Regions from separate parts of the Pseudovibrio sp. Tun.PSC04-5.I4 genome, predicted to be linked through region 3. Evidence: riboswitches for the same ligand, from Rfam matches in the RefSeq annotation. Region 3 holds a riboswitch; each other region holds the start of a gene.
What was found. A riboswitch is a leader RNA that binds a small molecule or an ion and turns the genes downstream of it on or off. The one in region 3 is predicted to bind thiamine pyrophosphate.

Region 1: another riboswitch for thiamine pyrophosphate. It lies ahead of BLS62_RS22440 (ABC transporter permease); the one in region 3 lies ahead of BLS62_RS24580 (hydroxyethylthiazole kinase).
Region 2: another riboswitch for thiamine pyrophosphate. It lies ahead of thiC (phosphomethylpyrimidine synthase ThiC); the one in region 3 lies ahead of BLS62_RS24580 (hydroxyethylthiazole kinase).

Annotation. Positions count from the first base shown of each region.
Region 1 covers NZ_FNLB01000006.1:3,676,347-3,687,158, forward strand. Annotated here, with positions in the region: gene BLS62_RS22410 (phosphoserine transaminase) at 1-225, shown strand, start outside; gene serA (phosphoglycerate dehydrogenase) at 359-1,951, shown strand; gene BLS62_RS22420 (DMT family transporter) at 2,008-2,937, opposite strand; gene BLS62_RS22425 (DMT family transporter) at 3,041-3,961, opposite strand; gene BLS62_RS22430 (adenylosuccinate synthase) at 4,335-5,627, shown strand; gene BLS62_RS22435 (RodZ family helix-turn-helix domain-containing protein) at 5,665-7,407, shown strand; TPP riboswitch at 7,537-7,642, shown strand; gene BLS62_RS22440 (ABC transporter permease) at 7,785-8,543, shown strand; gene BLS62_RS22445 (ABC transporter substrate-binding protein) at 8,570-9,508, shown strand; gene BLS62_RS22450 (CHASE2 domain-containing protein) at 9,581-10,812, opposite strand, start outside.
Region 2 covers NZ_FNLB01000004.1:52,254-63,065, forward strand. Annotated here, with positions in the region: gene BLS62_RS03885 (cytochrome-c peroxidase) at 1-792, opposite strand, end outside; gene BLS62_RS03890 (SCO family protein) at 792-1,502, opposite strand; gene BLS62_RS03895 (methanethiol oxidase) at 1,568-2,878, opposite strand; gene BLS62_RS03900 (IclR family transcriptional regulator) at 2,871-3,713, opposite strand; gene BLS62_RS03905 (NAD(P)H-dependent flavin oxidoreductase) at 4,091-5,170, shown strand; TPP riboswitch at 5,335-5,455, shown strand; gene thiC (phosphomethylpyrimidine synthase ThiC) at 5,572-7,371, shown strand; gene BLS62_RS03915 (FAD-dependent oxidoreductase) at 7,368-8,336, shown strand; gene thiS (sulfur carrier protein ThiS) at 8,305-8,502, shown strand; gene BLS62_RS03925 (thiazole synthase) at 8,504-9,271, shown strand; gene BLS62_RS03930 (thiamine phosphate synthase) at 9,271-9,864, shown strand; gene BLS62_RS03935 (HesA/MoeB/ThiF family protein) at 9,861-10,812, shown strand, end outside.
Region 3 covers NZ_FNLB01000006.1:4,165,756-4,176,567, forward strand. Annotated here, with positions in the region: gene BLS62_RS24555 (long-chain-fatty-acid--CoA ligase) at 1-192, shown strand, start outside; gene BLS62_RS24560 (DMT family transporter) at 278-1,252, opposite strand; gene BLS62_RS24570 (xanthine dehydrogenase family protein molybdopterin-binding subunit) at 1,659-3,962, shown strand; gene BLS62_RS24575 (Lrp/AsnC ligand binding domain-containing protein) at 4,021-4,257, opposite strand; TPP riboswitch at 4,444-4,553, shown strand; gene BLS62_RS24580 (hydroxyethylthiazole kinase) at 4,597-5,355, shown strand; gene thiD (bifunctional hydroxymethylpyrimidine kinase/phosphomethylpyrimidine kinase) at 5,352-6,155, shown strand; gene BLS62_RS24590 (TRAP transporter substrate-binding protein) at 6,171-7,274, shown strand; gene BLS62_RS24595 (OmpP1/FadL family transporter) at 7,567-8,838, shown strand; gene BLS62_RS24600 (SDR family oxidoreductase) at 8,872-9,651, opposite strand; gene BLS62_RS24605 (UDP-2,3-diacylglucosamine diphosphatase) at 9,919-10,728, shown strand; gene BLS62_RS24610 (glycosyltransferase family 4 protein) at 10,725-10,812, shown strand, end outside.

The DNA of each region.
Region 1 (10,812 bases), 490 kb from region 3:
GAAATTACGGCATTGGATGGTGATGCTCAGGCAGCGTTTGCAAAAGCGATCGTGACCCTTCTGGACAAAGCAGAAGTGGCTTTCGACATCGGTGCATACCGTGATGCTCCCTCTGGTCTTCGGATTTGGTGTGGTGCAACGGTTGAAACTGCCAATGTTGAAGCACTCATTCCTTGGCTGGATTACGCATTTGCTTCTCAAAAAGCGAAACTTGTTTCCGCGTAACACCAATACTTTCCAATAGATGACATAGTTCCGGTCGCATTTATGTGACCGGTTAACCTGACGAGTGAAGTGTATCTATTTCCCGGCCATACATGTGCCGTTGATACCTTCATCGATTTGAAAGGTTAGCCTGATGGCTCCTAAAGTTCTCATTTCCGATAAACTTTCTCCTGCTGCTGTTCAGATCTTCAAAGATCGTGGTTGCGATGTTGATTTTCTGCCAGATGTTGGCAAGGACAAAGAAAAGCTCGCTGAAATTATTGGTCAGTATGATGGTCTCGCGATCCGCTCTGCAACCAAAGCGACTGAAAAGATTATTGCAGCTGCGACTAACCTGAAGGTTATTGGTCGCGCTGGTATTGGTGTCGACAACGTTGATATTCCTGCGGCAACAGCCAAGGGTATCGTGGTGATGAACACCCCGTTCGGTAATGCTATTACAACTGCCGAACATGCCATCGCAATGATGTTTGCAGTAACCCGCCAGATCCCAGCCGCTGATGTTTCCACGCAGGGTGGCAAGTGGGAAAAATCCCGCTTTATGGGGAACGAAGTGACTTCCAAAACACTCGGCCTTGTTGGGTGTGGCAATATTGGTTCTATCGTTGCTGATCGTGCTATCGGTTTGAAAATGAAGGTTATTGCTTTCGATCCATTCCTGTCCCAAGAACGCGCGATTGATCTTGGCGTTGAGAAAGTTGAGCTGGAAGAGCTTTTCAAGCGGGCTGATTTTGTTACGCTGCACACTCCGCTGACAGATCGTACACGTAACATCATTGATGCTGCTGCAATTGAGAGCATGAAAGACGGTGTTTACCTGATCAACTGTGCGCGTGGAGGTCTCATCGACGAGAACGCTCTTCGTGTTGCGCTTGATAGCGGTAAGGTTGCTGGTGCAGGTGTTGATGTATTCACGGAAGAGCCGGCCAAGGAAAACATCCTGTTTGGTGCTCCGAACCTCGTTTGTACGCCTCATCTTGGTGCATCTACTGCAGAAGCTCAGGAAAATGTTGCGCTTCAGGTTGCTGAACAGATGTCTGACTATCTGGTCAACGGCGCTGTTACCAATGCGCTCAACATGCCATCTATCTCTGCTGAAGAAGCGCCGCGCCTTGCGCCGTTTGTGAAGTTGGCTGAGCAGCTCGGTTCTTTTGCAGGACAGGCAACGGAAACAGGCATCAAAGGCGTTCGTATTGAATACGAGGGTCATGTTGCTGAAATGAACGTTAAAGCGATGACAGCGGCAGCGTTGACTGGTGTTTTACGTCCTTTGCTTCAGACTGTGAATATGGTGTCTGCTCCTGAAGTTGCGAGAGAGCGTGGCATTGTTATTGAAGACGTTCGTCGTCAGCAACACGGCGCTTATGAAAACTACATTCGCCTGACTATCATCACTGAGCGTCAGGAACGCTCTGTTGCTGGTACAGTGTTTGGTGATGGCAAGCCGCGTATCATCCAGATCAAAGGCATCAACATGGAAGCGGAGCTTGGTGAAAACATGCTCTACGTAACCAATGAAGATAAGCCGGGCTTTATTGGCCAGCTGGGGTCTATCCTTGGTGATGCGAAGATCAACATTGCGACGTTTAACCTGGGTCGTAAGGTTGAAGGTGAAGAAGCTATCTGTCTTGTTGAGATCGACGGAAAGCTTCCAGAAACGGCCATTGCAGAGGTTGAGGCTATTCAGCAAGTTAAGCAAGTGAAACTGTTGCATTTTCCTGGATAGTAGCTGTGTGTATTTGAAATCAAAAAGGCGGCCTTCGGGTCGCCTTTTTTGTCTGTTTATCCGGTGTTTTCCTTGGCTTTCTTCATCTGAAGTATGTTCAACTTCAGCCTACCATCGATAATAAAGAGCGCTGTTGCGATGATGCCCATACCCGCCCATTGATTGAGGGAGAGGGTTTCGCCAAGGAAAGTTGATCCGATTATGATTGCCGCGATTGGGACAAGGAAGGCAACTAGAGAAGCCGTGGTCGCGCTGGAATTCTTGATCACGTGGATGAACAGCAGGAACGGTAAAGCGGTGTTGAAGACCGCTAAAATGACAACGTAATACCAGACCTCAACAGGAGCAGTTGTGATTTCTCCCAAGTCAAATACCCAGGGCAAAACCGGCAGTAAAGCAAGTGAGGCTGCTGTCATTTGGCCTGCTGTAATTGTAATGGGCGGAATGTGGCTGAGCTTCCGAGCCAGCATATTTGCCGATGCATAAGAAAGCGAGCCTAGAAGACAGGCGAGCTGTGGGACAATCAGATCAGTGCTTCCATTGAAGCTGGTAAAGCCAATTGTTACCACGACACCGAATGCACCGATAATGCAGCCGAACAACTTGGCAAGTGTAATGCGTTCATCCGGGATCACGAACTGGGCCAGAATGACGGTGTAGATTGGCACTGTAGCGTTGAGGATGGACGCCAGCGAGCCGGTGATTTGCAATTGCGCCCAGAAGAATAGAGAAAAGGGCAGGGCGGTTGCCAGAACACCCAGAAGGGAAATCAAGAGGAGGTCGTGTCGTGTTTTGGGAAGAGGTACACGAAAAAAGATCCCGATAATCGTCAGGATTACTGCGGCGAGTGAAACCCGCATGAATACAAGAACAACCGGTGTGACATGAATAATTGTCAGATTTGTTATTGTGAAGCTGGACCCCCAAAGAAGGGCGCAGGTGAAAAGCATTGCCCAAATTGATAGTGAGGTCTGTTCGGCTTTCATACTATGTCTTTCAATGAAAAATAAAGGGATGACGGTGATCCATCATCCCGTAAGAATACTTACATATTCTGTGTCAGCTCCAAACACGCATTGCAAGTGAACTTTATGAGACCGGCTGCTGCTTGCGTGTTGGTCTGGTCGTCAGGCGACCATCCATCAGGAGGAGCGCGATAACAATTGCCGCCATCCCGGCCCAATGGTTTGCTTCCAGACGTTCACCCAGAAAAATGGTCCCGAGTAGAATTGCGCTGACTGGGATGAGGAAGGTGACCATGGATGTGTTGGTTGCACCTGCCAATTGATAAAGCTTGAAGAAGGCAAGGTAGGCAAGCGCTGTACAGAAGACAGCGAGTGTCCCAACGCTGCCCCAGATGTGAACGGAGACCTGACCCAAGCTTTCTAGGGGTACAGTGAGAATAATGACCGGCAGCAACAGGAGGCTGGATGCTGTGAGCTGCCCTGTGGCAATGGATGCGGGCGCAATACCCTTAAACCGTCTGATATAAAACCCAGCGAATGCGTAGGAAAGAGCGGCGCCCAATACTGCGAGTTGAGGCAGAACAGTCTCTCCACTTCCTGCCAATGCGTCTTGTCCTATCAATATTCCAACGCCTACAACTCCCAATGCTCCCGCGAATATTTTCACGGAGGTGAGCTTTTCATCCTTGGTAAGGACCTGCATGACGAGCATGGTGAAAATTGGTGTGAAAGCGTTGAGGATAGATGCAAGACCGGAGGCAATGTATTGCTGCCCCCAAAAGATCAGCGTGAACGGTACTATATTGTTTATGGAGCCCAGAACCAGAAATCTGAGGGCCCATTTTAAGGAGAGTGGAAATTGGGTTTTAGTCAGCACTACGAAAACCCAAAGTGTAATCGCTGCGATTGTCACGCGGAAGTAGACAAGCGTTATGGGTTGCAGCTCACTGACTGCGATTTTTCCCAGAAAAAACGCACCACCCCACAGCCCCGCTATAAAGATCAGGAGTGACCATGCTGTGAGTGTCATGCGTTGTGAAGCCATAGAATATGCCTGCAATTTTCTGAGTTAAATGAATGAAGGGAACGCCTTAGTGTGCGATGTCCTCATTTGGATGAAGGCAAAGTAGATGGACCTGAGCATGCCAGCCACCCGAAATGCGAGCAATCTGAATGAACTAAATAATGGAGTGAGAACTTCTCTTAAAACAAACAGCATTTATGTCTTTGAATGACTCGTCATTCGCCTTCTTTGAGACTATAAGGGCCTGTAACTATGCCCCGGAATCTGATCCGGGGTTTCTTATGTTGTCTCTCGCGATTTGCATTCTAGCTGGCAAGTCACTTTACGCAGTAAAAGCAAATCGAATGACGGTGTGTTTGAAATACGCCGGCAGCCGCAGGAGGGCTGAAATACCATGGCCAACGTTGTCGTAGTTGGGTCACAATGGGGTGACGAAGGTAAGGGTAAACTTGTTGACTGGCTTTCTGAGCAAGCTGATATAGTTATACGCTTCCAGGGTGGACACAATGCAGGCCACACGCTTGTTATTGACGGCACGAGCTACAAGTTGGCACTGCTGCCATCTGGTGTTGTGCGCGGCAAGCTCTCTGTCATCGGCAATGGTGTTGTGATTGATCCTCATGCACTGGTGGCTGAAATTGCGCGTCTTGGAGCGCAGGGTGTTATAGTCACTCCAGAAATTTTGCGTGTTGCTGACAATGCCACACTTATTTTATCTTTGCACCGCGAGCTTGATGCTCTGCGTGAAGATGCTAGCCCAGTTGGTACCAAAATCGGTACAACAAAGCGTGGCATCGGCCCTGCATATGAGGATAAGGTTGGCCGCCGTGCGATCCGCGTGATGGACCTTGCAAACCTGAGCACGCTGCCTGCGAAGATCGATCGTCTGCTGGTACACCACAACGCAATCCTGCGTGGCCTTGGCCGTGAAGAAATTGCTGCAGAGACGATCTACAATGAGCTGGAAAGCGTTGCAGACCAGATCCTGCCGTTCATGGAAAAAGCCTGGTACATGCTCGACAAAGCTCGCCGTGAAGGTAAGCGTTTGTTGTTTGAGGGTGCTCAGGGTGCTTTGCTCGATAATGACCACGGAACATATCCGTTTGTAACCTCTTCCAATACAGTTGCTGGTCAGGCTGCTGCCGGGAGTGGTCTTGGTCCAAACTCCATCGATTATGTTCTGGGTATCACCAAAGCTTACACCACGCGTGTAGGTGAAGGACCGTTCCCAACTGAACAGCAGAACGAGATTGGTGATTTCCTTGGTACCAAGGGTCATGAATTTGGAACAAACACGGGCCGTCGTCGTCGGTGTGGCTGGTTTGATGCAGTGATTGTCCGCCAAACCATTTGCACCAGTGGAATCACTGGGATTGCATTGACAAAGCTTGACGTTTTGGATGGACTGGATGAAATTAAGATTTGTGTTGGTTATGAGCTAGATGGTGAGCGAATCGATTACCTCCCAGCATCTCAGGGTGCTCAAGCACGGGTTGTTCCAATTTATGAAACCCTGCCTGGTTGGAAAGAGTCGACACGAGGCGCTCGCACTTGGGCTGAATTGCCTGCACAGGCTGTGAAATACGTACGGCATGTTGAAGAGCTTATTGGTGCACCTGTTGCTCTGTTATCAACAAGTCCTGAACGTGATGACACAATTCTGGTTCAAAATCCCTTCCAGGATTAAGTCAGGAAATGAAGCTTTGGGGGCATTGGGCAGTTAAATGGCGGACTACAATTCCGTTCTAAGAAAAGCGGTCTCTGGTTTACAAGAGAACACTGGCTCAGCCAGACGTGCTGTTTATCAACGCGCGCGTAATGCTATTGTAAAGCAGCTTAAAAGCTATGATCCGCCGCTTACGCCCTCCCAAATCACTGAGGAGCAGCTGAAGCTTGAAGAAGCGATCCGCAAGGTCGAAGCGGAAGCTGCTCGTGAGTCACTCGGATTGGGGCGGCCAAAAGCCGCTCCTGCTGCGCCTGCGGGGCAACCTGTTCCGCGTGCGCCGTCTACACGAACACCGCAAGCGGGTCCTTCCGCTCCAGAAACACCAGCATCTGCCGGGCCTAAAGCACCTCCGCATAAAACTGATGTGTTTAAGGAAGCGGTTCGCGCTGCTCAAGATCTTGGCAATGCTGCACATCAGGCCAATCAAATTGCCCGCGATCAGCTGCCGGGAGCTTCCAAAGCGCGCCGTGAACCAGAGCTTGATGGTATGGGTGATAGCGGGACACGTGAGCCTGCTTCCTCGCTTCCGACCAAGGGGTCTGTAAAAACAAATGCGGAAGAGCGTGCCTGGGTTCCAGGTGAAGCACGCCGCACAAAGTTGGAAACACGCTCTAAGTCGGCTCCTGAAATTGAGGAGCCTGCGAAGGTTGCGCCAAAGGCTGGCCGCAAACCTGCCTCCTCTCGCAAGCCTGTTGTTGCGCAACGTGTTGGCGATGCGATTGAGCAGGAAGAAGGCTTGAAGCCTTCTAACACACGCCGTTTTGTGAGCATGATTATTGTCTTACTTCTCATTCTCGGCGCAGCTGCTGGCGTTTACAGTCAGCGTGATCTGATTTTATCAACATTGTTGCCTGTTGAAGGTGCTGATAGTTCTGAGACGATTGGCACGCCAATCGATGAGAATGAACCTCTTCGTGTTGAGCCTGAACGGTCTCCAAAAAAGAATACAGAACGCCTGTTGGAACCGGAAGATGGGGCCATGGTCTCGCCTGATGCGACGCGCGTGACAACGACGCGAATTACGCGAAATTCCTCGAGCGCGACGCCAGCTGAACCTGCAAGCGGCACGTCTCCGGCCAAAGTTGTTGGCACGCGTGAAACAGCTGTTCCAGTTGCGCAAGTATTGCCGGTGAAAGAGCCTGAGCAACAGAACGCGGCCGTAAAAACCAATTCGGTGCCTCGGGCTGAGACGATTACAACTCAGGCCACCGTTTCTCCTGTTGCCCAGCAGAGCATCCTTTATGAGGAAGCTTTGACGCAAGGGGCGTCCGGGTCAGCATCGCGCGGCAATGTGGTCTGGTCTTTGGAAGACTCTGATGGCGCTTCTATGATTAAGGCTGTCGCGTCACTGCCTTCCCGCAATTTATCTGTCGAGATGACGCTGAAGCCGAACAACGACAAATCTTTGCCAGCAAGTCACCTTTTGGAGTTGAACTTCATGTTCCCGGAAGGGTTTGACGGCAAGGGCGTTGAAAAGGTTCCGGGCCTGATCATGAAGAAAACTGAATCTGAAGCTGGTGATCCATTGGATGGGGCAGCAGTTAAAGTCTCGGATACACTGTTCTGGATCGCTCTTTCCGACAGTGAAGAGGAAAAAACGAAGAATTTGAAGCGGCTTATGGAGCGTGAGTGGATTGATGTTCCATTGCTTTACAACAGTGGTCGTCGTGCAATGCTTACCTTTGAAAAAGGTGTGAGCGGCAACAAAGTTATCGCACAGGCAATTCAGAGCTGGAAGTAACCTGATTTCAGCAATTTAGACAAATTTTGAAAGGCCCTTCCTTGTTTTGAGGTGGGGTCTTTTCCATTGCAGTTGTCCCCCGGGTTTGAAAATCTCCTTGCAAACTTTCGTAGAAACGCGCATGTTCCTCGCTATTCCGAGGGGTGCTTTTCTTTGAAAAGCTGAGATTGCCATGAGCTAACCCTTTGAACCTGATCCGGGTAATTCCGGCGAAGGGACGGGACCTGAGCCATTATTCCCGGATCTCCATGTTTGCAAGTTGCTGACCTAGGAGATCCTATGTTTAAAAATTCCATGAGAGCCATAAAGAGCTCCGCTGTTTTGAAAGCGTCCCGAGCTTTCAATTGGGCCTTAATCCCTTCTTGTGAGGGGGTGGAATGCTGAAGCGAGTTCTTAAACGTGTTTCCCGGACAGTATTCGGGTTGTTGGTTTTTGTTGTGCTGTGGGATGTAGTGGTTCGGATTTGGGAGATCCCTCCGTTTCTATTGCCGCCTCCGGCTGCGGTTTACATCGCCTTTCTCAACCAAGGTGCTTTTTTGCTGCATCATGCAAGCATCACGGCTTATGAAACACTTCTGGGTTTCATTTTTGGCGTGAGTGCAGGGGCGTCTTTGGCTCTGTTGCTGAGTATGTCGCACAAAGCGCGTCAGTTTTTGTTACCTCCTATTACAGCCACTCAATCTCTTCCTGTGTTTGCGATCGCACCCTTGCTGGTGTTGTGGTTTGGCTTTGGCCTCGCCTCAAAGGTCGTGATGGCGGTTCTTGTCATCTTCTTTTCTGTGACCTCGACGTTTTATGACGGGTTGCGGCGAACAGATTTTGCTCTGCTGGATCTTGGGAAACTGCACCGGCTTAACCGGTGGCAAACACTCCGTTTTATTCGTATTCCAGCCGCGTTACCTTCGCTGGCCTCTGGTATGCGGATTGCAGCGGTGTTTGCGCCAATTGGTGCGGTGGTTGGTGAATGGGTTGGTGCAAAAGGTGGATTGGCTTTCATCATGCTGCAGGCAAATGCGCGGATGCAGACGGCGACGATGTTTGCAGCGCTGATTTTGCTTGCGGTGATGGTTTTGGGCCTTCGGGCCATTGTTGAATTTGCCACTTCTCGGATGATCTACTGGCAAAAAGAGATTTAGATCTCAGAGTATGAGGACGTATGTCTATGAAAAAACTGGGTATGTTGTTTGGGGCAGCGCTGCTTGCCAGTACGCTTCAGGTACAGGCTTCTGATAAGCTGACTGTGTTGTTGGATTGGTTTGCGAACGCCGACCACGCGCCAATTATCGTTGCGCAGGCACGTGGTTTCTTTGAAAAAGAAGGCCTTGATGTTGAGCTGATTGAGCCAGCTGATCCTTCTATGCCACCAAAGCTTGTTGCAGCAGGACAGGGCGATATTGCCGTCTCCTATCAGCAGACGCTTCACCCGCAAATCGATGCGGGTCTGCCTTTGGTGCGTATCGGGACACTGGTTGCCACGCCGCTTAACACTCTGATTGTTCTGGAAAATGGGCCGATCAAGACATTGGCTGACCTTAAAGGCAAGCGTATTGGTTATTCTACCTCCGGCTTTGAAAGTGCGATGTTGGGCAAGATGCTGTCCAGCGCTGGCGTTTCGATTGATGATGTTGAGCTGATCAATGTGAACTTCTCTCTGTCTCCTGCTTTGATGGCTGGCCAGGTTGATGCGGTGATTGGCGGCTACCGTAACTTTGAGCTGAACCAGATGGAAATTGAAGGCGCGAAAGGCCGTGCGTTCTACCCGGAAGAGAATGGCGTGCCGGTTTATGATGAGCTGATTTATGTGGCTCACAAAGACAAACTGGATGATCCACGCCTGAAGAAATTCATCAATGCGATTGAAGCGGCAACCGTTTACCTGCTCAACAACCCTGATGACTCATGGAAAGGCTTCCTTGAGGTTTACCCAAATCTTGATGATGAGCTGAACAAGCGAGCATGGGCCGATACTTTGCCACGCTTCGCAAGCCGCCCAGCTGCCATGGACAATGGTCGTTATGAGCGTTTTGCGAACTTCTTGCTGGAGCAGGGGTTGATTAAAACAGCTCCCCCTGTTGAGACCTACGCAGTTGAATTGCGCTAAGGCTTCTAAGTCTAAACTAAATATTGAGCCTCCGAGTTTCGGGGGCTCTTTTTATTTGTAGGCTAAATGCCGTTACTGCGCTGCATCCTTGAGTGTTTCATTGAGCGATAGGTCACTCAGGATGTGTTTCTCAAAGGCTGCGTAAATTGGTGCGTGGCTTTCATCAGCAAGGGATTTGCATTCATCCAGCAGCGTAAGCGCTTTTTTCCGGTCTGCTTCCTCGAATAAAGCATGAGCCATATTGCAATGAATGTTCTTGAGTTTCAGGAAAGCCTCAGAAAAAGCCATGGATGGATCTCCGAGAAGTGCAAAGGCGCGGATCTGATAGTGCCCGATCTTCACCGGCACTGTTTCCAGTGTTGCCAGTTCTTGCATATGACCGCGTGTGGTCTCGCAAATAAGCAGATTGTGACCAGCTGCTGCGCAATGACGGGACAACTCTTCGGCCAAATCAACACAGCGACCTAAAGGTGCGTAACGGAAATGCCTTCTTGTGCCAGTTTCACCAAGGGCTGCTTGTCCAGTCGAAATGCCAATATCCAGGGTAACTTCGTGGGCCTTCATGTTTTTCTGGGAAAAGTGGAACCGGTCTTTGAGATTGAACCGTGTCATCTGCTTTTGCATTTCTATAGCCGTACGGCAGGCATGGGATGCATGGAACGGATCATCCATTGGTGCATTCCAATAAGCGCTTAACCCAGATGTCGCGAGCAGGTTCAGCGTTCCATCATGGCTGTGGACCTCATCTAAATGAGCTGTTTGGAAGGTGTTGGAGAAGCTTGCGAGGTCATGAGGAGCCAAACCCTCATAATATCGGTTAAAGCGGCGTATGCGCGTTGTAAGGCAGGTTATTTCACGCTGATTACCTTCAAGCGGGAACTCTTCAGACTGGACAAGCAGCTTTTGCATGAGTTTGGGCGATAAAATCCCAACGAAACGCTCCTTGGTTTTGGTGCGAGTACTGTTGAACGTGATACGCCGAATGCCGTTGGTGACCGCAAAGGCCAGCAGCACTACCAGTGTTGGGAAAAATGGTTCGAGGACGATATTTTTAAGAGCAAATTGATGAAGCGCAACCCCGTTTATTGCTGCAATAGCCAGAACCGTTATGAGCAGACTGAGCCAAAACCCTTGTGTCGCCGAAAAGAGAACGATAACAACACCCACCCCGATTAACATCGCCAATTCAGCATGTTGTGCCCAACTGGGAGTCCTTATGAAATTAGCGGTTTGCAGCGTTTGGAGGGCCTGTGCATGGCGCTCTGAGCTTCGATCATTCAAGCCAATGACAAAATAACTGCCCT
Region 2 (10,812 bases), on a different contig from region 3:
ATTTTGGCGCTCACCTTCACGCATCTGACCGTATCCGGTGTCATGGAAAAGCTCATCTGTAAAGAGTGCATGATCATCTCCAATCAGATGGCAAGCACTGCAGCTTCCCTTACCCGTAAAAATCTGAAAACCACGTTTCACATCAGCAATGACTGCAGTTTCGTCGCCGCCAAAGTACCACTGATCAAAGGGGCTGTTCCCTGCAAGAATTGATCTTTGATACGCACCAAGGGCCATCCCAATTCTGTCGAGAGAGGCCTGGGCCTGGAAGGCATTTTCAAACATCTGCGCGTAGTCTGGAAGGTTGTTTAAAAGGGCAACAACATGCCCTGCAGATGGATTTGCCATTTCATTTCGCGCGGTCAACGGACCGATAAATTGTGTCTCTAGCGCATGATCGCGGCCATCATGAAACAGCACATTTAGGTGCGCGACATTCAAAATGCTCGGCGAATTACGTTTAAGACTGCGCCCTTCAACACCAATGGCTGTGCTCAGCTCCCAATTGGTAAATCCTTGCTCTGGGACATGGCACATGGCGCAAGACATTGTGTGGTTGATCGACAAGCGTCGGTCGAAGAACAACTTCCGGCCCAATTTAATCTTCCCAACACTAGGCGGATTGTCGTGTGGGTGAGGGACGGGCGGAAGCCCGAGCGGAGCAGAGAGGCTCCGTTTCAAGGCCGTTTCAGACCAGTTTTCCGGGTCCGCGATGCAATGTGATTGCGCGTGTGCGCCCACGGCTTGGCTGAAGAGACTACCAATCAAACATATAAGAAACCAATGACGCATTAAGACCTGCTTTCTTCCAGTAAAAGCGTCTCCACGTCAGTGATCAGGAGCCTTGGGTCGATGGTTCCAAGGCCATAGACGTTACGCACGATACCTTCGCGATCAACCAGATACATCCGTAGCAGATGATTGATGACTTCCTGATCGTTCGACCGGTCAATGACTTGACCAAACCCATCCAGAATAGGCTGCAGATCAGTCATGCCTGAACTCGTAAGCACATGCCATTTGAGTTTCTGATCGGAGTTCTCGTCGATTTGCAGGGGGTATGCAAAGGAGTTGATGGCCTCGACCGTATCGCGAGCAGGATCAAAACTGATCGTGATGAGCTGAACGTCCTCCCGCAGTCCGGGGAGTTTCTGACTGGCATCATGAATTTCAAAGAGCGTCGACATGGCGATCGGACACCCATTCTCATCTCCGCACATCAGATAGACAAAGCTCACCAGATTAATCTTGCCTCTGGTCAGCGCTGCAAGTGAATGCTTCTGTCCATATACGTCCAGAACCTGGCCATCTGGAGCCGTCTTGAACCGGTTTAGCGTGTAAGAACCCGGCTTGGGAGGATCAAATTGAAACTCCTTGTGCGGGGTAAATACATCCGAGAATGAGCGAACAGGGGCAGCCTGCCCAACGATCAAAGTGTACCAGAGTGCTGGAAGTGTTACGGCAACACTACTGAGAACGAGGAGTTTTTTCAAAACACGCATGCATCAGACCTAATGAATTACAAAGGCATGGGGCAACATGCATGCTGCCCCAAAACGAGTTTGAGCTAGCTCGTATAAAGCTCAGAACTACCAAACCGCATGATGTGCGCACGGCCAAGGCCAAGCTTGTAGAAATCAATATCAAAATCTTCGATCAACTCTTTCCCATCCCAGGTGTAAGCGCGCAGATATTGCACATCGTCATCGCCCTTCTTATCCCAGTTCGCAAGCAAGGAGGAGCTGAAGTAGACCCGTTTCCCATCCCAACTCTGGCTGACCATGTTGACCTGACGGTCAATGGTTTTCTCGTAAATTTGGGAGGGGTTATGCGGATCGGAAACATCAAAGAGCCGTGTCTTGCCATCCATGAAGCTGTTGACCCAAAGCGTTTGATCATCAGCCGCAATGGAGATATCGACCGGAAGCGGAATGTCTGCGGGGTTGCCGATATCGGCTACATCTTTGGCCTGCCATTCTCCGCTGTCGTCCTCATAAATCAACCAGAGTTTGGAAGTGAGCGCAGTGGTGGAGAATGCGTAGTTTGCGTTCGGTCCCCATGGGAAGCGGATCTCCAGCGGAGCTCCCGGTACATTGAAGACCTTGCGCGGTTGACGAGTATGCAAATCCCATTGAACGATCGTGTTGCCAAACTGTTTCATCGCGTCAGTATCTTGCAGCATCTGGCCAAAATCCATCATGTAGTTCGACCAGCCGGTAAAGGATGAGGTCAACATGATGTTCTTGCGAATGAGCGCGCGAATGTCATAACCGTAGCCGTCTGCAACAGCATCCCCCACAGCTACGGCACCCTGCATATCGTTAGTGGTTGGCATCCAGTAAGTCGCCACGTAGTCGCCGGCATCGTTGTATTCAACCAGTGCTGATCGCCCACCATGATCATCATCATTGGAAAGCCCGGTGATCATCATGCTGCCGGGAAGGGCAAAGAAAGTGTGAGGACCAACAACGCCCCCAGAATCCTTGACGAAAGTCTCAATGGTTTTGTGCAGAGATGGCTTTGATGGGTCGCTATGCACATCGAAAATGAAAATACGGTTGGTATCAAGACCTCCCGTCCAGAAATAACGCCGGTCAGCGGAAAACCCCCCGTGATGCGCCTCATTCCGACCGCCGACAGAAAGACTGTTGATCACCTGACCACGCATGGGGGATTCAGGCCGTAGATCAATGGTAACAAGCTTGTCTTGCTCATCCCCCATTCCCTCAACGCCTAATGTCCAGACATAAACGAATTCTTCCTGCCCTGTAATCTTGGGCATATATGGCGATTGACAGGTTTCATCTGCAAAAGCTCTAAACGGTCCGGCCGCAGCCGCAGCGGCAACAACCAGCGCACCAAATTCTCTTCTATTCATAAGATCTTCCCATAGAAATTAATAAATGAGTATTTCGAATTACCTCCAACTCACCGGAAAGAGCGTCTGAATTTGCTCTTTCGGCATCAACAATTGAGCAGTGCTGAATGGCAGCTGATGCGCGTATGTTTTCTTCTTTGAGCACAGGCAAAATATGTGTGTGAAGCCGCGGCTTTATACGGTTTGTAGGGCCAACAACACCCATGCTGAAGAGCGCCCCAAGGCGGCCAACCATGATGGGCACTGCAACGCTGGTGACACCGTCATCAATCTCGCCATCACAAAGCGCATATCCATCACGCCGTACGTTTTGAAGCTCTGCTGCGATGTCAGAGGCCTCAATAAGAGTGTCTTGCGTAAACTGAACACGCTCGGTTTCCAGCAGTTCATCACGCAGCTCGGGCAATATAAAAGCAGCAATTGCTTTGGCAGAGGAGCATGCGTGAGCAGGTCTAATCCCAAGGCCTGGATAAATATAAGATATTGATGGATTGCTGGGAGGCTCAATATGAATCAGGACCACCCGGCCACCACGATATCGTGCCAGAAAAGCCGTCTCCCCAAGTTCAATCACAATCCGGTGGATCATAGCAGAGACAGCTTTGATCACATGAGACTCTGATTTTCCGGTGAGGGCAATTTTGATGAACCGGATACCCAGAACATACCGTTTACAGTCCTCTACCTCATCCAGAAAACCGCAGTGGAGCAGGGACGACAGATTCCGATAGATCGTTGCTCTGGGCAGCTTGGTCATCTGCGCAAGGTCGTTCGCACTGACCGGCTTGGCGGCTCCAGCAACAGATTCCAGCAGCTGTATCAAACGTTCCTGCATGAGATTCTCACATTACGGACGTTTGAAGCGTATTCTGAGAAAAGATTACCCGGCAACCCGTAAGATTTGACAGAGTGAAAGTGGGTTTTTGCGGCTTATGTCCTGCGAATATGCGTCACTGAGTGCTCGCAGGTTCTGCAAACATCAATCAAACGCCTCGTTGCGGCAAGGAAAATGGCAGGTTAATATTTCACCTCGTTCTTGGATGGAGGAGCCGTTCTATGTCTTTTCGCTCAGTAATTAATTCTGGAATTGCAGAATACATTACGAGCGAAACCAGAGCGCAACGAAAACGCAGCTCCTTCGAAAAACAACGAAGTTGACGAGGTGAGAGAGTGTCAAGTTCATAACACGCCATAGCATAGGGAGAAATTTTCATGCGACTCAACTCTAAACTACTCGATCTTTTGGGCATTGAGCTGCCGATCATTCAAGCGCCGATGGCGGCGGCAAGCGATTCTAAGATGGCTGTTGCCGTGGCCAAAGCTGGTGGTTTAGGTTCACTTCCTTGCGCCATGCTCGGCATCGACAAGATGCGTGCCGAGATCGAGGCCTTTCGAGAGCAGACCGACAAACCTTTAAACGTTAATTTCTTTTGCCATATCCCCCCGACACCTGATCCCCTGCGTGTGAACACCTGGAAGCAGCACCTTTTGCCTTACTATGAGGAATTGGGATTAGATCACAACGCAGCTGCTACCGCCGTAGATCGCCTTCCCTTCAATGAAGCAATGTGCGAGGTCGTCGAAGATCTCAAGCCTGAAATTGTCAGCTTTCATTTCGGTGTACCAAGCGAAGCTTTGCTTGATCGTGTCAAAGCGAGTGGTGCTGTTATTCTAGGTTGCGCAACAACGGTTAAAGAAGCCTGCTTTCTGGAGGCTAAGGGCTGTGATGCTATTATCGCCCAAGGCTACGAAGCCGGCGGGCACCGTAGCATGTTTTTAACTGATGATATTGCCACTCAAACAAGCACCTTTGCTCTAGTCCCGCAGACTGTTGATGCGGTTAATGTGCCGGTTATTGCAACGGGCGGCATCGCCGATGGTCGAGGTGTGGCTGCTGCTTTTTTACTCGGTGCAACTGCAGTTCAAATCGGCACGGCTTATCTCCTCACACCGGAATCGCTCATTTCTGATCTGCATCGAGCAGCGCTAAAAACAACCAGTGTCGATAATACAGCGATAACCAACGTATTTTCAGGTAGGCCAGCCCGCGGAATTATGAATCGGATGATGCGTGAGAATGGACCAGTGTCCGACATAGCTCCAGCTTTCCCAAGAGCCGGAGATGCCCTTGCGCCGTTAAAAGCGGGCGCTGAAACCAAAGGTAGTACTGATTTTAGTTCACTTTGGGCCGGACAGGCTGGAGCGTTGTCTATTGAAATTGGGGCACACGCGCTCACTCAGAAATTAGCGAATGATGCGGTGCAACGGCTGAAATCAATGGTGGACGCCTGAACGATCAATCAACAGAGCAGCCAAATACGCGCGGCCAATTTCAGGTTAAGTTGATAGCCCTCTAAAATGTGTTCAGTGCGGGATTTTGGACTCGTCTTCAGGTTAATGTGACGGCACCGTCTCAATAAGGTTGCCTTGACAGTTGTTCATAATCGTTCTAGCTAAAACGCATGCAGGGGAGTCTCACTTAGGAGACTGAGAGGCTGACGGAGCGAAAGCTCGGCGACGCGACCCTTTGAACCTGACCCAGTTGATACTGGCGTAGGAAGCGAGGATTGTGTGCATCCCACCGGGATTTTCTTTTGTAACGGCGCAATCCAGCAAGCAGGGTATTCCTGTCTGTTTCCCAGCCAAAATTCATCTGGTGTCTTTTTCGAGTTGTTGACTTGAGGAGCACCACAATGAACATCCCAAATCCCCAAATTACAAAAGGCGGTTTGCCTGCTTCCCGCAAAATCTACGTAGAAGGATCTTTGCACCCAGATATCCGCGTTCCAATGCGTGAGATTTCGGTTCACCCAACAGCTGGCGAACCACCACTTCCGGTTTATGACAGCTCAGGTCCCTACACAGACCCTAAGGTTCGAACAGGTATCTGTCAGGGGCTAACTCCGTTAAGGCGCCAGTGGATTGAAGCGCGCAATGATACAGAGGTGTATGTAGGGCGCGATATCAAGCCAGCAGACAACGGCTTTGTTCAAGGCGATCGTTTGACTCCGGAGTTTCCGGTTAAACCAATCCCTCTTCGCGGGAAGGGTGATAAAGCTGTTACCCAGCTTGCTTATGCACGTGCAGGCCTAATCACCCCAGAAATGGAATTCATCTCCATTCGTGAAAACCAGATGCGAGAATCCGTTGCTGAAGAGCGGTCAGGCAATGACTGGGGGGCAAACATTCCAGACTATGTTACCGCCGAGTTTGTACGCAGTGAGGTTGCTGCTGGCCGAGCGATTATTCCTGCTAACATCAACCATCCAGAGAGCGAGCCAATGATCATTGGCCGAAACTTCCTCGTAAAGATCAATGCAAACATGGGCACGTCAGCCGTAACCTCCTCTATGGAAGAGGAAGTTGACAAGATGGTCTGGGCAATCCGCTGGGGTGCGGACACTGTGATGGACCTATCTACCGGACGTAACATCCATAACACTAGAGAATGGATCATCCGCAACAGCCCCGTTCCAATTGGTACGGTGCCGCTTTATCAGGCGCTGGAGAAGGTCAACGGCATAGCAGAAGATCTAACCTGGGAAGTCTTCCGTGACACACTGATTGAACAAGCGGAACAGGGCGTCGATTACTTCACGATCCATGCCGGCGTTCGCTTGCATATGGTTCCAATGACGGTCAATCGAGTGACCGGTATTGTCTCACGCGGTGGATCCATCATGGCCAAGTGGTGCCTGCATCATCACAAGGAGAGCTTTCTTTATGAGCGCTTTGATGAGATCTGCGATATTTGCCGTCAATACGATGTGAGCTTTTCTCTTGGAGATGGCCTGCGCCCCGGTTCCATTGCAGATGCAAACGACGAAGCGCAGTTTGCAGAACTTGAAACACTTGGTGAGCTAACTAAGATTGCTTGGGCCAAAGACTGTCAGGTGATGATTGAAGGGCCGGGCCATGTGGCCATGCACAAAATTAAAGAAAATATGGATAAGCAGCTGGAATGCTGCCACGAAGCTCCATTCTATACGCTTGGACCTCTCACCACCGATATTGCACCGGGTTATGATCACATCACCTCGGGAATAGGTGCAGCCATGATTGGCTGGTTCGGCTGTGCCATGCTTTGCTATGTCACCCCAAAAGAGCATTTAGGTCTGCCTGATCGTGATGACGTAAAAACCGGTGTCATAACCTACAAGATTGCTGCCCATGCAGCCGATCTTGCCAAAGGTTTGCCGGGGGCACAGCGGCGTGATGATGCTCTTTCCCGTGCACGGTTTGAGTTCCGTTGGGAAGACCAGTTCAACCTTTCACTGGACCCGGATACAGCACGTGAATTTCATGACCAAACCTTGCCAAAGGACGCTCACAAAGTTGCGCATTTTTGCTCAATGTGCGGACCTAAGTTCTGTTCCATGCGGATTTCTCACGATATTCGTGCGGAAGCGCAGAAAGAAGGCATGGAAGCTATGGCCGCGAAATTCCGCGATGACGGCGAACTTTACATGCCCGTTCTGGAGCCAAGTGAATGATCACAATCGCAGGTGCAGGCCTTGCAGGTCTTGCCTCAGCCTATGAGCTTGCCAAACGGGGCAGAGGCGTAAGGGTATATGAGCTTGGAGAAGGCCCCGGTGAAAACAGCGTTGCCCGGTTTGCCGGGGGAATGCTAGCTCCCTATTGCGAGCGCGAAAGTTCTGAAGAAGACGTTGTGACCCTTGGAGTAACTGCAGTGGACTGGTGGGCGAAGGTTACTCCCGTCATCCGCCGGGGAACACTTGTTGTTTCCCCGCCTCGCGACCGTGCTGAGTTGACACGATTTGCCCGTCGCACTTCCAATTTTCAGGAGGTGGACGGCGAAAGTATTGGAAAGCTGGAACCTGCTCTGAAAGGACGATTTCAAAAGGGACTCTTTTTTCAAGATGAGGCTCATTTGGACCCTCGCAAAGCGCTTGTTGATCTAACCAGCAAAGTTCAGAGCATGGGAGTAGAGATTATCTACGGCTCCCATGCTCCAGCCAATGTGGATTTGAACTGTACAGGCACAGCAGCTGCTCTATCTGCCCTGCGACCTGTGCGGGGGGAGATGGCTGTTCTTCATTGCCCGGAGGTTGAGATTACGCGCACCTTGCGTTTGCTCCATCCTCGTATGCCTCTTTATCTTGTTCCACGTTCAGACAACCACTTCATGATCGGCGGAACGATGGTGGAAAGTTCATCCAACAGAGCACCAACCCTGCGTTCGCTTTCTGAGCTAATGAGCGCTGCTTTTACCCTTCATCCAGCCTTTGCAGAGGCTAGCGTGGTGGAAATCGGGGCTGGTTTGCGGCCCGCTTTTCCAAACAACTTACCTCGCCTTATCGAGCAAGACGGCACGCTTTATCTCAATGGGCTTTACCGACACGGCTTTTTGCTCGCACCCGCTATGGCGCAACAAGCAGCCCAAAGACTTCTTTCGGAGAGAACAGATGAAAATCATCGTGAACGCAGAACAGCGTGATGTAAGCGGCTGCACGCTGGCCAAAGCTCTGGAAGAGCTGGACTTCATCAGCACAGCAATTGCAACCGCCCTCAATGGTTGTTTTGTACCGAGGGAACAACATGCAGAAACCACCCTGTCAGAGGGTGATCGGCTGGAAGTCCTCGCACCAATGCAGGGTGGTTGATATGATCATCTACGGAGAGGAAATAAACTCACGCCTGCTGCTTGGCACTGCCCAGTATCCATCCCCGGTCATTTTGAGTGCCGCGATCAAATCCAGTGGAACCGACATCATCACGGTATCCTTACGGAGAGAGACAGCAGATGGGTCTGGTGCTGGCTTTTGGGATCTGTTCAAAAACACTGGCTGCAAAATCTTACCCAACACAGCTGGCTGTCATTCTGTGCAGGAGGCAGTAACAACGGCACACATGGCGAGGGAATTGTTTGAGACTGACTGGATTAAGCTAGAGGTCATTGGAAACTCTGACACCTTGCAGCCAGACGTCTTTGGATTGGTTGAAGCGGCGCGAATTCTGAACGCGGATGGTTTCAAAGTGTTCCCCTACACCACGGATGATTTGGTTGTTGGAGAAAAGCTAGTGGAAGCAGGATGCGAACTACTTATGCCTTGGGGCGCGCCTATTGGCTCTGGCCAAGGACTGCGCAACCCTGATGCATTGCGCACCATGCGAGCCTACTTTCCGGATATCCCTCTCATCGTAGATGCCGGGATTGGTCGACCTTCTGATGCAACACTGGCCATGGAGTTGGGTGTGGATGCAATCCTCCTCAACACGGCAGTTGCTAAAGCCGGAGACCCAACCGAGATGGCGCGGGCAATGGCACTCGCTGTCGAGGCTGGCCGTGCGGGCTATAACGCTGATCCGATGGAACGCCGTGATATGGCAGTTCCTTCAACACCTGTTCTCGGCATGGCGGAGTTGTTGTAATGGAACGATTTTATCTCATTGTCGGACATGTAGACTGGATTGAGCGCCTTGTTCCACATGGAGTAAAGCTGGTTCAGCTGCGTATTAAAGACGAACCAGAAAAAGAAGTGCATCGGCAGGTAAAACTCGCAAGGGAACTGTGCGCGCATCTGGGCGCACAACTGGTCGTCAATGATTATTGGCAAATGGCGCTAGAATTGGGCTGTGATTTTGTCCATCTAGGGCAGGAGGATATGGATACCGCCGACTTTGCTGCCCTTCGCAACGCAGGTATCCGATTTGGCCTTTCTACCCATGATGAAGGCGAACTGGAGCGGGCTCTATCTTTCAATCCAGAATATATCGCTTTGGGGCCTGTTTATCCTACCCTACTAAAAAAGATGAAGTGGGCGCCACAAGGCTTGGATCACGTCACACGCTGGAAAAGCATTGTTGGAAGCACTCCTTTGGTTGCCATTGGCGGACTAACTCCGGAGCGATTACCCGATGTCTTTGCGGCAGGTGCAGATAGCGCCGCTGTGGTGACTGACATCCAACGTGCTGCAGATCCTGTGCTAAGAACCAAAGAATGGGTGGAGGCGTGTAGGCCATGAAACGCTACACTCGCCAAATGATTTTGCCCGAAGTTGGGACTAAAGGGCAAGATCATCTTGCTCAATCTCATGTGCTGGTCGTCGGAGCCGGGGGCCTTGGTTGCCCAGTCCTTCAATATCTTACAGGAGCTGGTGTCGGAACCATCACCTTGATAGACCCTGATGTGATTGAGGAAAACAATCTCCACCGCCAACCACTTTACAGCATGGATGATATCGGCAAAAGCAAGGTTGAAGCCGCAGCCAGCCGTCTTACCGCTTGCAATCCTGAGATCGAACTACACTCCTTCATAAGCACAGTTAACTCAGCCAATGTCGCCGACCTTGTTAGGCGTGTTGATCTGGTGATTGATGCAGCCGACACCTTTGCTGCCTCCTACACACTCTCAGATGAATGCAGGCGCCAGAGAAAGCCGCTTATCTCAGCCTCGGCTCTCGGGCTTACAGGGTATGTGGGTGGTTTCTGTGGTGGAGCGCCCTCACTACGGGCGGTGTTCCCAAATCCTCCTGACAATTCGGCAAGTTGCGCCACGACTGGTGTAATGGGGCCTGTGGTGGGAACTCTGGGTACATTGCAAGCCCAAATGGCCCTTGCTGTATTACTCAAACAATTCCCAAGCCCATTGGGGCAACTTACCACCGTGAACCTCCGAGACTTCAAGTTCGGCGGATTTTCATTTCTAAGCGCGAAGGAACCCGATTGGTACGCCCCCTTCATAGCATTATCTGAAATCCGACCTGAAGACGCGGTTATAGAACTTCGCGGAACAAAAGAAGTCCTTACTCCAGCTGTCAGAACAGCCCAACGAATATCGCCCGAACAACTTAAAAAATACGAGTTCCACTCAAAGCAACGCATCATATTATGCTGCAAAACAGGCCTTAGATCATGGAAAGCTACAAAAGAACTCAATGAACGTGGTTACAAGAATATAGCTCTGTTTGCAG
Region 3 (10,812 bases):
AAACTGAAGGACGGTGAAAGCTCGACGGAGAAGGACCTGAAGGACTTCCTGAAAGGGCATATCTCCAAGATCGAAATGCCGAAATCCATTGAGTTCCGTGATGAGCTGCCAAAGACCATGGTTGGTAAGCTCTCCAAGAAGGAACTTGTTGAGGAAGAAGCTTCTAAGTCTCGCAATTCTGAGCGTATCTAGTGGTTCAGCTTAATTGATAGATTAACCCCTCGCAGTGATGCGGGGGGTCTTTGTCTAGAGCGGGCCGACTTGTTGGGTAACCGCGTTAATGGGTTTTGGCTGGTGCCGTTCCCATCGTTACTTTCCTACCCAACACTGTTTCGCGGTGCAGGGTGTAAAGCGATGCGCCAACAATGATTGCGCCGCCGAGATATGTTGTCCATAGCGGCCAGACGCCGAAAATTACAACGGAAATCAGAGCTGCGTAGACCAAGCGGATGTAGTCGAATGGGGCGATTGCGGAAGCTTCCCCATATCTGAGCGCTTGGATGTTACACATTTGCGCACTCCAGCTGACACCGGCAAGAGCCAGCAGCAACAGACCTTCATTGAACTCAATCGAGACCCAGTAGTAGATGCCGAAGGGCGCCATGATCAGGCCGACGAATGTGGCTTGAAATGTCAGGATGGTGATCGGTCTATCCAGTTGAGTGACCTTGCGCAGGATAATGCCCACCATGGCAGCACATGCTGAGGCCAGAATAGCCATGAGGCTGTAGGTTCCTAGCGCTGCGCCGTTGCCGGGCTGGACGATGATCATCACGCCAATGAAGCCCAGCACTGTCGCTGAAATCCGATGGATGCCAATGACTTCCTTGAGGAAAAAGACCGCGAAAATGGTGATGAAGAACGTTCTGGCAAACCCAATCACGGTGCTTTCTGCCAGAGGTAGGTGAATGACGGCTGTGAACCCGAAGTACATTGCTGCAGAGGCCAGCAGGATACGGCCCAAGTGTAGCAGAGGTGCTTGCGTTTTAATGGAGCCCGGAAAGCCCTTGATGATGATCGGTGCTGAGATGATCAGCATAAAAAACTGGCGCAACATAAGAATTTGAGTGACGTGCATACGATCGCCAAGCAGTTTTATTATGGTGCTCATTATGGCCATGAGAAAAGTAGCCAGAAGAGCCCAGCAGATGCCGCGTGTGTTGTTTGAAAGGCTTTGCCATTTTTTGGAAAACCTAATCTTGAACGCAGCAGTTGTTGAGCTGTCTTCAGACTTCGCTGAAGGAACAGGCATGTAACTGCTTTCGAAGCTGCCCTGTTGCAGGGGAAATGGACCGGACACTATGTCAGGTGCAGAGGGCGCTTTGATGAGAGCAAGCGCTAAAAGCAACAGAGAACAGGTGGGTGTAAGTTATAAATAACCCCATGTTCCCTGTTTGGTCAATTTCAAAAACACCAATGCGATTGAGAGTTTCGACAGTAAGCGCGAAGACACTGGCAACAATTTACCTTAAAATTACTGGATTACTGCTGTTTTTAAAGCGTATCTGGCCTGCGCCAATTGCCTTAGTTGAGTTGAATTTTGAGTTTAGAAAAGACTTGCAGGTGATGAAATCCGCTGTAGGTTCTCTTGTAATACGTAATTTGCTGTATTTGGGAGATGGCAGTTTTCTGCTGCTCTTCGGCGTTTTGAGGTTTTTATGAATCAGGTTGCGACACCTAAATTTGGAATTGGCGCTCCCGTGCGTCGTAAAGAAGACAATGCCTTTATTACAGGGCAAGGCCATTACACCGACGATATATCCGTTGAGGGTGCGGTACATGCCGTTGTCCTCCGCTCCTCTCTTGCACACGCAAAAATTACATTGAGCGGCGTGGATGATGCGCGATCCATGGAAGGTGTTCACCTCATCCTGACTGCAGCTGATCTGGAGGGAATCAACAAAATCCCTTGTAAAGCAGTGCTTAAGCAGCTGGATGGAACAAGGCACTGGGTTCCCCACCGTGAAGTATTGTGTTCTGACACTGTTCGCTTTGTGGGAGATGCTATCGCCTTTGTGGTGGCCGATAGTATTGACCAAGCGCGTGCTGCGCTTGAAGTGATCGAGGTTGATTACGATGATCTTGATGTAGCTATTGGGTGTGAAGCTGCTCTGGATGAGAACGCTGCTTGTGTGTGGCCGGAACATGGAACAAACAAGGCGTTCCATATTGGCATGGGCAACAAGGACGCCATGGAAGAGGGCTTTGCTCAAGCGCACCATATTACCAAAATCAAGGTCGTCAATAACCGTTTGGTTTCCAACGCCGTTGAGCCTCGTGCCTGTATTGGTGAGTTTGATAATGAAAGCGGACGCTACACTCTGACGACTGGGACGCAGGGTGGTCACGGTATGCGTGACCTCATTACCAAAAATATCCTCGGCATTGATCCCAAAGATTTGCGTGTTGTGACGCCGGATGTGGGTGGTGGTTTTGGCACTAAGATGTTCACTTACCTTGAGTATCCGCTCTGCCTCGTTGCCGCTAAGCGGTTGGGGCGGCCTGTAAAATGGCTGCAGGAGCGCACTGAGCATTTCATGTCTGATGCACAAGGGCGTGACAACGTTTCAGAAGCTGAGCTGGCGCTTGATGCGGATGGCAAGATGATTGGGCTTAAGGTTCATGTCATCGCGGATATGGGAGCTTACTTGCACGAGTTTGGTCCGGGTATTCCTTCTATCGGCATCACGATGACCTCCGGGCTTTATGATATCCCCGGTACTTGGGTTGAAGCGACAGGGGTTTACACCAACACTGTTCCCGTTGATGCGTTCCGTGGTGCTGGTCGTCCAGAAGCTGCGTATGTGCTGGAACGGCTTGTTGATAAAGCTGCGTTTGAGACTGGTGTTGATCCGGCTGAGTTCCGCCGCAAGAGCTTTATCAGTTCTGAAGCTTTGCCTTACACAACGGCGCTGGGCCGGATGTATGATACTGGAGAGTTCGACGTCCATCTGACAAAGGCTTTGGAAACAGTAGGTTATGCTGGTTTTGCTGAGCGTGAAGCAGAAAGCAAAGCGAATGGGCTGTACCGCGGTATTGGTATGGCGACCTATGTTGAAGCCTGTGCGTTTGCTGGCGGCGAGGAAGCAACATTGGAGTTGAACAAAAACGGCTCGGTCACATTGTTGATTGGAACGCAGAGCAATGGGCAGGGTCATGCGACGGCGTATGGTCAGGTTGTTGCCGAGCAACTGGGTTTGCAACTGGATCAGGTGGAGATGGTTCAAGGTGATACGGACCGGGTGAGGACTGGTGGTGGTACTGGCGGGTCGCGTAGTATTCCGCTTGGACTGACCTCTGTGAAAGCTGCCTCTGAAACTTTGGTGCGTAAAATCAAAGAGATAGCCAGTGAGAAGTTAGAGGTTGGTGTTGCTGATCTTGAACTTGAAGATGGGCATGTTCGTGTTGTCGGGACTGATCAGCAGATCAGTCTTGTTGATATTGCCGGATCTTTACCTGAACAGTTGAGTGCAGCTGAGAAGGTGATGCAGGATGAGTGTACATATCCCAACGGAACTCATATCTGTGAGCTGGAAATTGACCCGGAAACCGGTAAGACTGAGATCTTAAAGTATGTAATCGTTGATGATTTCGGTGTGACCGTGAATCCGATGTTACTCGCCGGACAAGTGCATGGCGGAGCTGGGCAAGCGATCTCGCAGGCGTTGTATGAGAACACCGTTTATGACGAAACCGGACAGCTGCTGAGTGCATCCTATATGGACTATCATATTGCGCGTGCTGATAATTTGCCGAGTTTTGACTTCTCGACGAACAATGTTCCGTCGACGACAAATGCGCTGGGCATTAAAGGTGCTGGTGAGGCTGGATCTATTGGAGCAGCGCCTGCTGTGATGAACGCAGTGATGTATGCGCTTCGGAAGAATGCCGGTCTTGATGAGGTGGATATGCCTGCAACACCGGTGAAGGTCTGGAGCGCTCTTCAGCAGGCTCAAGGCTAAGTATTTCGTAAATCAGAAGCAGGCGGATTGATGTTGCTCCGCCTGTTTTCTTTAATATTTAGAATGCCTTAAAGGTGATAATGGTCTTTGTGTCCTGAATGCCTTCAAAGACTTGAACCTTCTCAGCGACGAAGTGGCCGATGTCGTCATCGTCATTGATGTAAAACTTTGCCAGTAGATCATAGTCGCCGGAGGTGGAGTAAATTTCCGAAGCGATTTCCGCATCCGCAATGGCGTTGGCGACCAGATAGGTTTTGCCCAACTGGCACTTAATTTTCACAAAGAACGGAATCATAATAGTGCTATCCTTCTGTCCCGTAAGCTCAATTTTGAGTTTGCGTGGTTTTGTGGGCATTTTGCGGTGAAGTTGCGTATTCTTGCAAGCTTTTGCGTTTTTTAAGAAAGATCTACCCCCAGTTGCTTCAATGAGGTGTCTGCGTGTTTTCTCTTGCAGTTCTGAGTCCGGTTTGCTAGCAAAATAACTCACCAATGGGGGTGCCGGATTTTAAGATGACGGCTGAGAGGCAACTGTGCCAACTCCTAGAACCTGATCCGGATTGTGCCGGCGGAGGGAATTGGGATGATTACCTGTAGTGTCGTTCCCACCGATTTAGGAAGAGGGAGCGCAAGCGAGATGGCTTATAAAACAGAGGACCTATGGCAGGTTTTTGAAACCGTGCGTGAGCGCGGTGTTCGTGTGCATTGCCTTACCAACTCAGTTGCGCAAAATTTTACCGCAAATGTGATGTTGGCCTGTAACATCGTACCGTCTATGACATCCTCCCATGATGAAATCCCGATCTTCACGGCTGGCGTTGATGGCTTGTTGATTAATCTGGGAACACTGGATGGGAAACGCCGGCATGGAATTCGCCTTGCGCTGGATGTGGCTGTAGAGCGTTCCATTCCTGTTGTGCTTGACCCCGTGAAAGTGGACCGTTCTTCCATCCGATTGGAATTTGCGCAGGATATCCTAAAGCAGAACATTTCTATCCTGAAAGCCAATAGCGCTGAGCTTGATAGCCTTAAACTCTGTGTTGGTGCGCAAACATTGGTGGCGCGTACTGGGGTAGAGGATTTTGTTCTTGGTAAGGATGAGGCTTGGCTTGTGCGCAATGGTCATCCGTTTATGGACAAGGTGACGGCTGTTGGCTGTGCACTTGGTGGTGTGCTTGCCGGTTTTGCAGCGGTTGAGCCTGATAAAGAGCTGGCAGTGTTGGCGGGCCTTGCCATTTATGGGGTTTGCGGCGAACTTGCCGCAGCCAATGCGAATGGTCCGGGAAGTTTCGCGCCAGCTTTTATCGATAGCATCTATGGGCTCAATGCTGATCAATTTGGGCAGCATGTGAAGTTGGACATAATTAAGAATAAGAGTGGAGAATTGGCCGGATGAGTGCAATTGCAGTCACGATAGCTGGGTCAGACTCAGGTGGCGGAGCTGGTATTCAGGCAGATTTGAAGACGTTTTCAGCCCTTGGCGTTTATGGCGCCAGCGTGCTGAGCGCCTTAACGGCTCAAAACACCAAGGGCGTAAGCGGTATCCATGATGTGCCGCCGGAGTTTGTTGGTGCGCAGATTGATGCGGTCTTTTCTGACCTTAAGGTAAATGCTGTCAAAATCGGGATGTTGTCTCAACCTGCAGTCATTGATGTGGTTGCCACAAAGCTGACGGAATATGGCGTTAAGCGCGTCGTTCTTGATCCGGTGATGGTGGCGACCTCCGGGGATGTTTTGCTACAAAACTCAGCGATTTCAGTCCTTAAGGACAAGTTGTTTCCATTGGCGGATCTTATTACGCCAAATATGCAGGAAGCGGCTTTGTTGCTGGATCAACCCGTCGCGCACTCCCGAGAAGATATGCTGATGCAGGCGAAAGCTCTGTTGGAGATGGGTGCTAAGGGTGTGTTGTTGAAGGGGGGACATGGGTCGGGCGACACCTGTGACGATCTTTACCTCACACATTTGGCGGAAAAGTGGTATACGGCTCCTCGTTATAATACGCAGAATACACATGGGACAGGATGTACCCTGTCTTCTGCTGTTGCTGCCGGGCTCGCCAAAGGGTTGGAGCTGGGCGCTGCGATTGGCGAGGCGAAAGACTATATTAGTCGTGCGATCAAAGCTGCGGACACGCTGGATATTGGCGAAGGCCATGGGCCTGTGCACCACTTTCATGAATTTTGGTCTAAGTAACAAAGGGCGGTCCTGATGACCAATAAAAAAGAACAATTTCTGACACGCCGTCAAGCTCTAAGCTTTGCTGGTGGGGTTGCCGCAGGCGGTGTTGTATTGGCCGCACCGGCACTGGCGCAAGAGGCTGCTCCTACCATTGAATGGCGCATGGTGACCAGCTGGCCGAAAAATCTACCGGGCCCGGGTATGTCTGCCCAACGCATTTGTGATCGCATCAACCTCATGAGCAATGGCCGTATACGCGTTCGCCTTCATGCCGCTGGTGAGCTTGTTCCTTCGTTTGAAGTGTTTGACGCGGTTTCCAGCAATACGGCTCAGATGGGGCATTCAGCCTCCATGTATTGGGTCGGTAAGATGCCGGGCTCTGCTTTCTTTACCACTGTTCCTTTTGGTATGTTGCCGCATGAGCATACAGCCTGGATTGACCAGATGGGTGGTCAGGACCTTTGGGATGAACTTTACCTCCCCTTTGGCGTTAAACCATTTATGGGTGGGAATACTGGCCCAACTATGGCGGGCTGGTATCGTGATCCGATTGAAACTCTGGATGACTTGAAGGGCAAGAAAGTTCGGATGTCTGGTCTGGGCGGGGAAGTGATGCGCCGTCTTGGTGTGACGCCAGTCAATATTCCTGTTGCGGAGATCTTCACCAGCTTGCAGACCCGTGTGGTTGACGGTGTCGAGTTCCTTGGTCCATGGAGTGACAGCGCTCTTGGGTTCCAAAAGCTCGTTAAAAACTACTACGGTCCGGGCTTCAATAAGCCTAATGGTACAGGTGAAGCTATTGTCAATGCAGTGGCGTTGGCTGGTCTTCCCGTTGAGCTGCAAAGTGTTGTAGAAGAAGCGTGCCGTGTTGAAGCGGATGTGGCACTGGCGGAGGCGAATGCGCAAAACGCACTTGCCCTTGATGTACTGCAGAGTGAACATAACGTGACGGTACGTGAGTTCCCAGAAGAAGTGCTGCAAACGCTGAAAGCAACCTCTGAAGAGGTGCTGGATGTGTACACGCAAAAGGACAAGCCGGCTCGTAAGATCTTTGAGAGTTATCGTGAAGCTCAGCAGGCTTTAGCAAACTGGAGTTCTCTTTCTCTTGGTAAGAATATAGCGGCAAGAAGCTAGTAAATAGTTTGGTGATTTGTATGAAAGGCCCTTTTTTTGGAGGGCCTTTTGTATTTCATAAGGTTTGTCACAGAAAATATTGTATATAAACTGCATTTAATGCTGATGAGTATACTAAAAAATTATCAGTTATTATTGGTAAATGATGAAAATACGAAATTTGTTCTAAAAAATACCAGTGCAACAAGTATTTAATATCTTTAGAAATGTAAGAGAGGGCCGAATCAAAAAGTAACTCGTAGTTTGATCATGGCGCTGCTGTTTGCTGTATTAGAAACAGAAAGTACCGTACATGACCAGAACCATTCCCTTTGCTGTAGCAGCAACTCTTTCAACTATCCTTTTCAGTTCTAGTGCGCTTGCTGGCGCTTTTGCCCTTCGTGAACAGTCCTCTTGGTTTCAGGGAATGTCATTTGCAGGGCATGCGACGGCAACCAAAAGCCTCTCCAGTATGTACTGGAATCCCTCCACTATGACGGCCCATGATGGTGTGCAAAGTGAAACTGTGCAGACTTTTGTGCTGCCGCGAGGAACTATTGACTTGGATAATGCCACTATTGATGTTCTTGGCATTCCTGTGACTGGCGTTCCATATTCTTCCGGTGATGTTGGGGTTAATGCATGGTTGCCATCTGGATACGGTACCTGGAAAGTGAATGACCGGTTGTCCCTAGGCGTTAGTTCAAACGCGCCTTATGGACTTGAGACTAAGCCAGATATTGAATGGGCCGGGCAGGTTTATGCCAGATCGTCTCGCGTGTTTTCTGTGAATGTAACGCCAATGGCTGCGTTTCAGGTGACGGACAAATTTTCGGTCGGAGCAGGACTTCAGCTCGAGTACATTCAGGTGCGCTTAAAGTCTGCGACAGGTGTTCCCCCTATTGCGGCGGCGTCGCCGACAGCTGAGCTGCGTGGAGAAGATTACAATCTTGGCTTTGGGGCGACTGTTGGAGCGCTCTTTGAGCCATGGAAGGGAACCCAGTTGGGCATTGGCTATCGTTCTCCTGTAGAGCATAATCTCAAAGGACGACTTGTTGTTGGAGGGGATGCGCCGACACCAATTCGCGCGAATATAATCATGCCTGAAACTGTGAGTGTTTCCTTCCAGCAAGAGCTCAATACGGAATGGCGTGCCCTCGGATCGTTTGAATGGACGCACTGGTCGCGGTTTGGAACTTTCCCAGTCTTCAATCTAAGCGGTGATGTGGTGACGGAACTTCCGTTCCAGTATAATGATGGCTATTTGATCGCCCTGGGAACCGAGTATGATTTTACCGAGAATATAACAGGTCGTTTCGGATTAGCTTATGAGTGGTCGCCGATTGATGAAGCGAACCGGACACCACGCTTACCAGATTCCAACCGCTTCTGGTTAAGTGCTGGACTGAGTTACTTTTATGAGGATTGGCTTTCTTTCGATTTTGGTTATACGCATATCTTCCCTGAAGCCAGCAACATCAATATCAATCCAGACCATCCGTTTTATGAGGGTATCACGATCCAGGGCCCTGTGAATGACACGAATATTGATATTCTCAGCGCGGCTTTGAGGATTACTTACTAGGTTAGTGATGCCGCGCTGGTGTTAAGCTGTGATTTAAAAAGCGCTTGGGTATAGACCGCCGTCCAGAAGCAAGTTCTGGCCCGTTATATAACCAGCGTGCGCAGAGCACATGAATGCACATGCATTGCCGAACTCATCAGGATGACCAAGGCGTCTTGCTGGTATTTCTTCAGAAGACAATCGCTTGGCTTCTTCCAAGGAAATGCCAGTTTGCTGTGCCTGACGCTCGAACCCACCTTTGAGGCGATCGGTATCAAACTTGCCGGGCAGGACGTTGTTGATAGTGACGTTGTATTGTGTGTACTGCCTGCACACACCTGCGAGGAACGCCGTCAGGCCAGCGCGGGCTCCGCTGGAAAGATCCAGCCCTTCAATCGGCATTTTAACAGACATGGATGTAATATTGACGATGCGGCCGAAGCGGCGCTCAGCCATGCCTTCAATGACGGCTTTGATGAGTTCGATCGGGGTGATCATGTTCTGGACAATGCCAGCCTGAATGGCTTCCCTATCCAGTTCCTTAAAGTCTTTACGTGGCGGACCACCATTGTTGTTGATCAGAATATCTGGTTTGGGGCAGGCAGCCAGAACAGCTTGTTGACCCTCAGGTGTGGAGATGTCTGCCGCGACTGGAATGACAGCAACATTGTGTGCGGTTGAAAGTTCGCGTGCAATCTGGTTGAGCAGGGTTTCATTACGCCCATTGATGACAAGATCACAACCCGCTTCGGCCAGAGCCTTTGCTGTGCCCAGTCCCAAACCCCGACTGGATGCACAGATAATCGCTTTGCGCCCGTTAATTCCTAAGTGCATTTGAATATTCCATTGTTTCAACTGGATAAATCGTGGAGGCATCCTACTGTGTCTTTGCCTGCTGAACCAGTAAGGATCAAGCTTAGCAAGCGAAAGGAATATTGAATTGAATTGCAGAGCCTTGGTTTGGCATCCCCTAATATTCGTAGAGTTATATTAACAGGGATAGGAGCAAGGAGCTGCGCGGTTCCAGTATATCTACGCTGTCATATTTGTTTCTTGTGAATCGTTTTAAAAGAAATGAACGTTTTCTTATTCCGGAGGCATATGGTGACCGGGGATTCCAACAGTAAAAACTACAAGAGCTTGTTTTTGTCCGATGTACATCTTGGTACGCGTGGTTGTCAGGCGGATCTCTTACTGGATTTTCTGAAAAATAACGATGCCGAGACGGTCTATCTTGTCGGTGATATTATCGATGGGTGGCGTCTGAAGCGGTCGTGGTATTGGCCGCAATTGCACAATGATGTGGTGCAGAAGCTGCTCCGTAAAGCTCGTAAGGGAGCGCGGGTAATCTACATTCCGGGCAACCATGATGAGTTCCTGCGGGATTTCTTCGGCGTTTATTTTGGCGGCATCGAAGTTGTCGAACAACACATTCATGAGGGTGCCAATGGCAAAAAGTACCTGATCATTCACGGAGATCAGTTTGATGTTGTTGTGCGTCATGCCAAGTGGCTCGCGTTTTTGGGGGACTGGGCTTACGTCTCCGCGCTCAATCTCAATACAGTTTTGAATTACGGTCGCCGGAAAATGGGGCTGACCTATTGGAGCTTGTCTGCATGGGCGAAACTCAAGGTCAAAAACGCGGTCAACTTTATTGGCAAGTTTGAAAAGACATTAGCCTCCGAGGCACGACGTCAGGGTGTTGATGGGGTCATCTGCGGGCATATTCACCATGCTGCGGATCATGAGAGTGACGGCATTCATTACATCAATACGGGTGACTGGGTTGAAAGCTGCACCGCTGTTGCGGAACATTTCGACGGAACGTTTGAGGTTATCCATTGGGGTGAAGGGAATGCCCTCGCTATTATTGAGGATGGCTCTGAGACTGGTCGTCAGGTGGCAGCATGAGCTCAATTCTGATTGTCACAGATGCATGGAAGCCGCAGATCAATGGCGTTGTTGGCTCGCTGGAGCGGTTGGCGAAAGAATTGA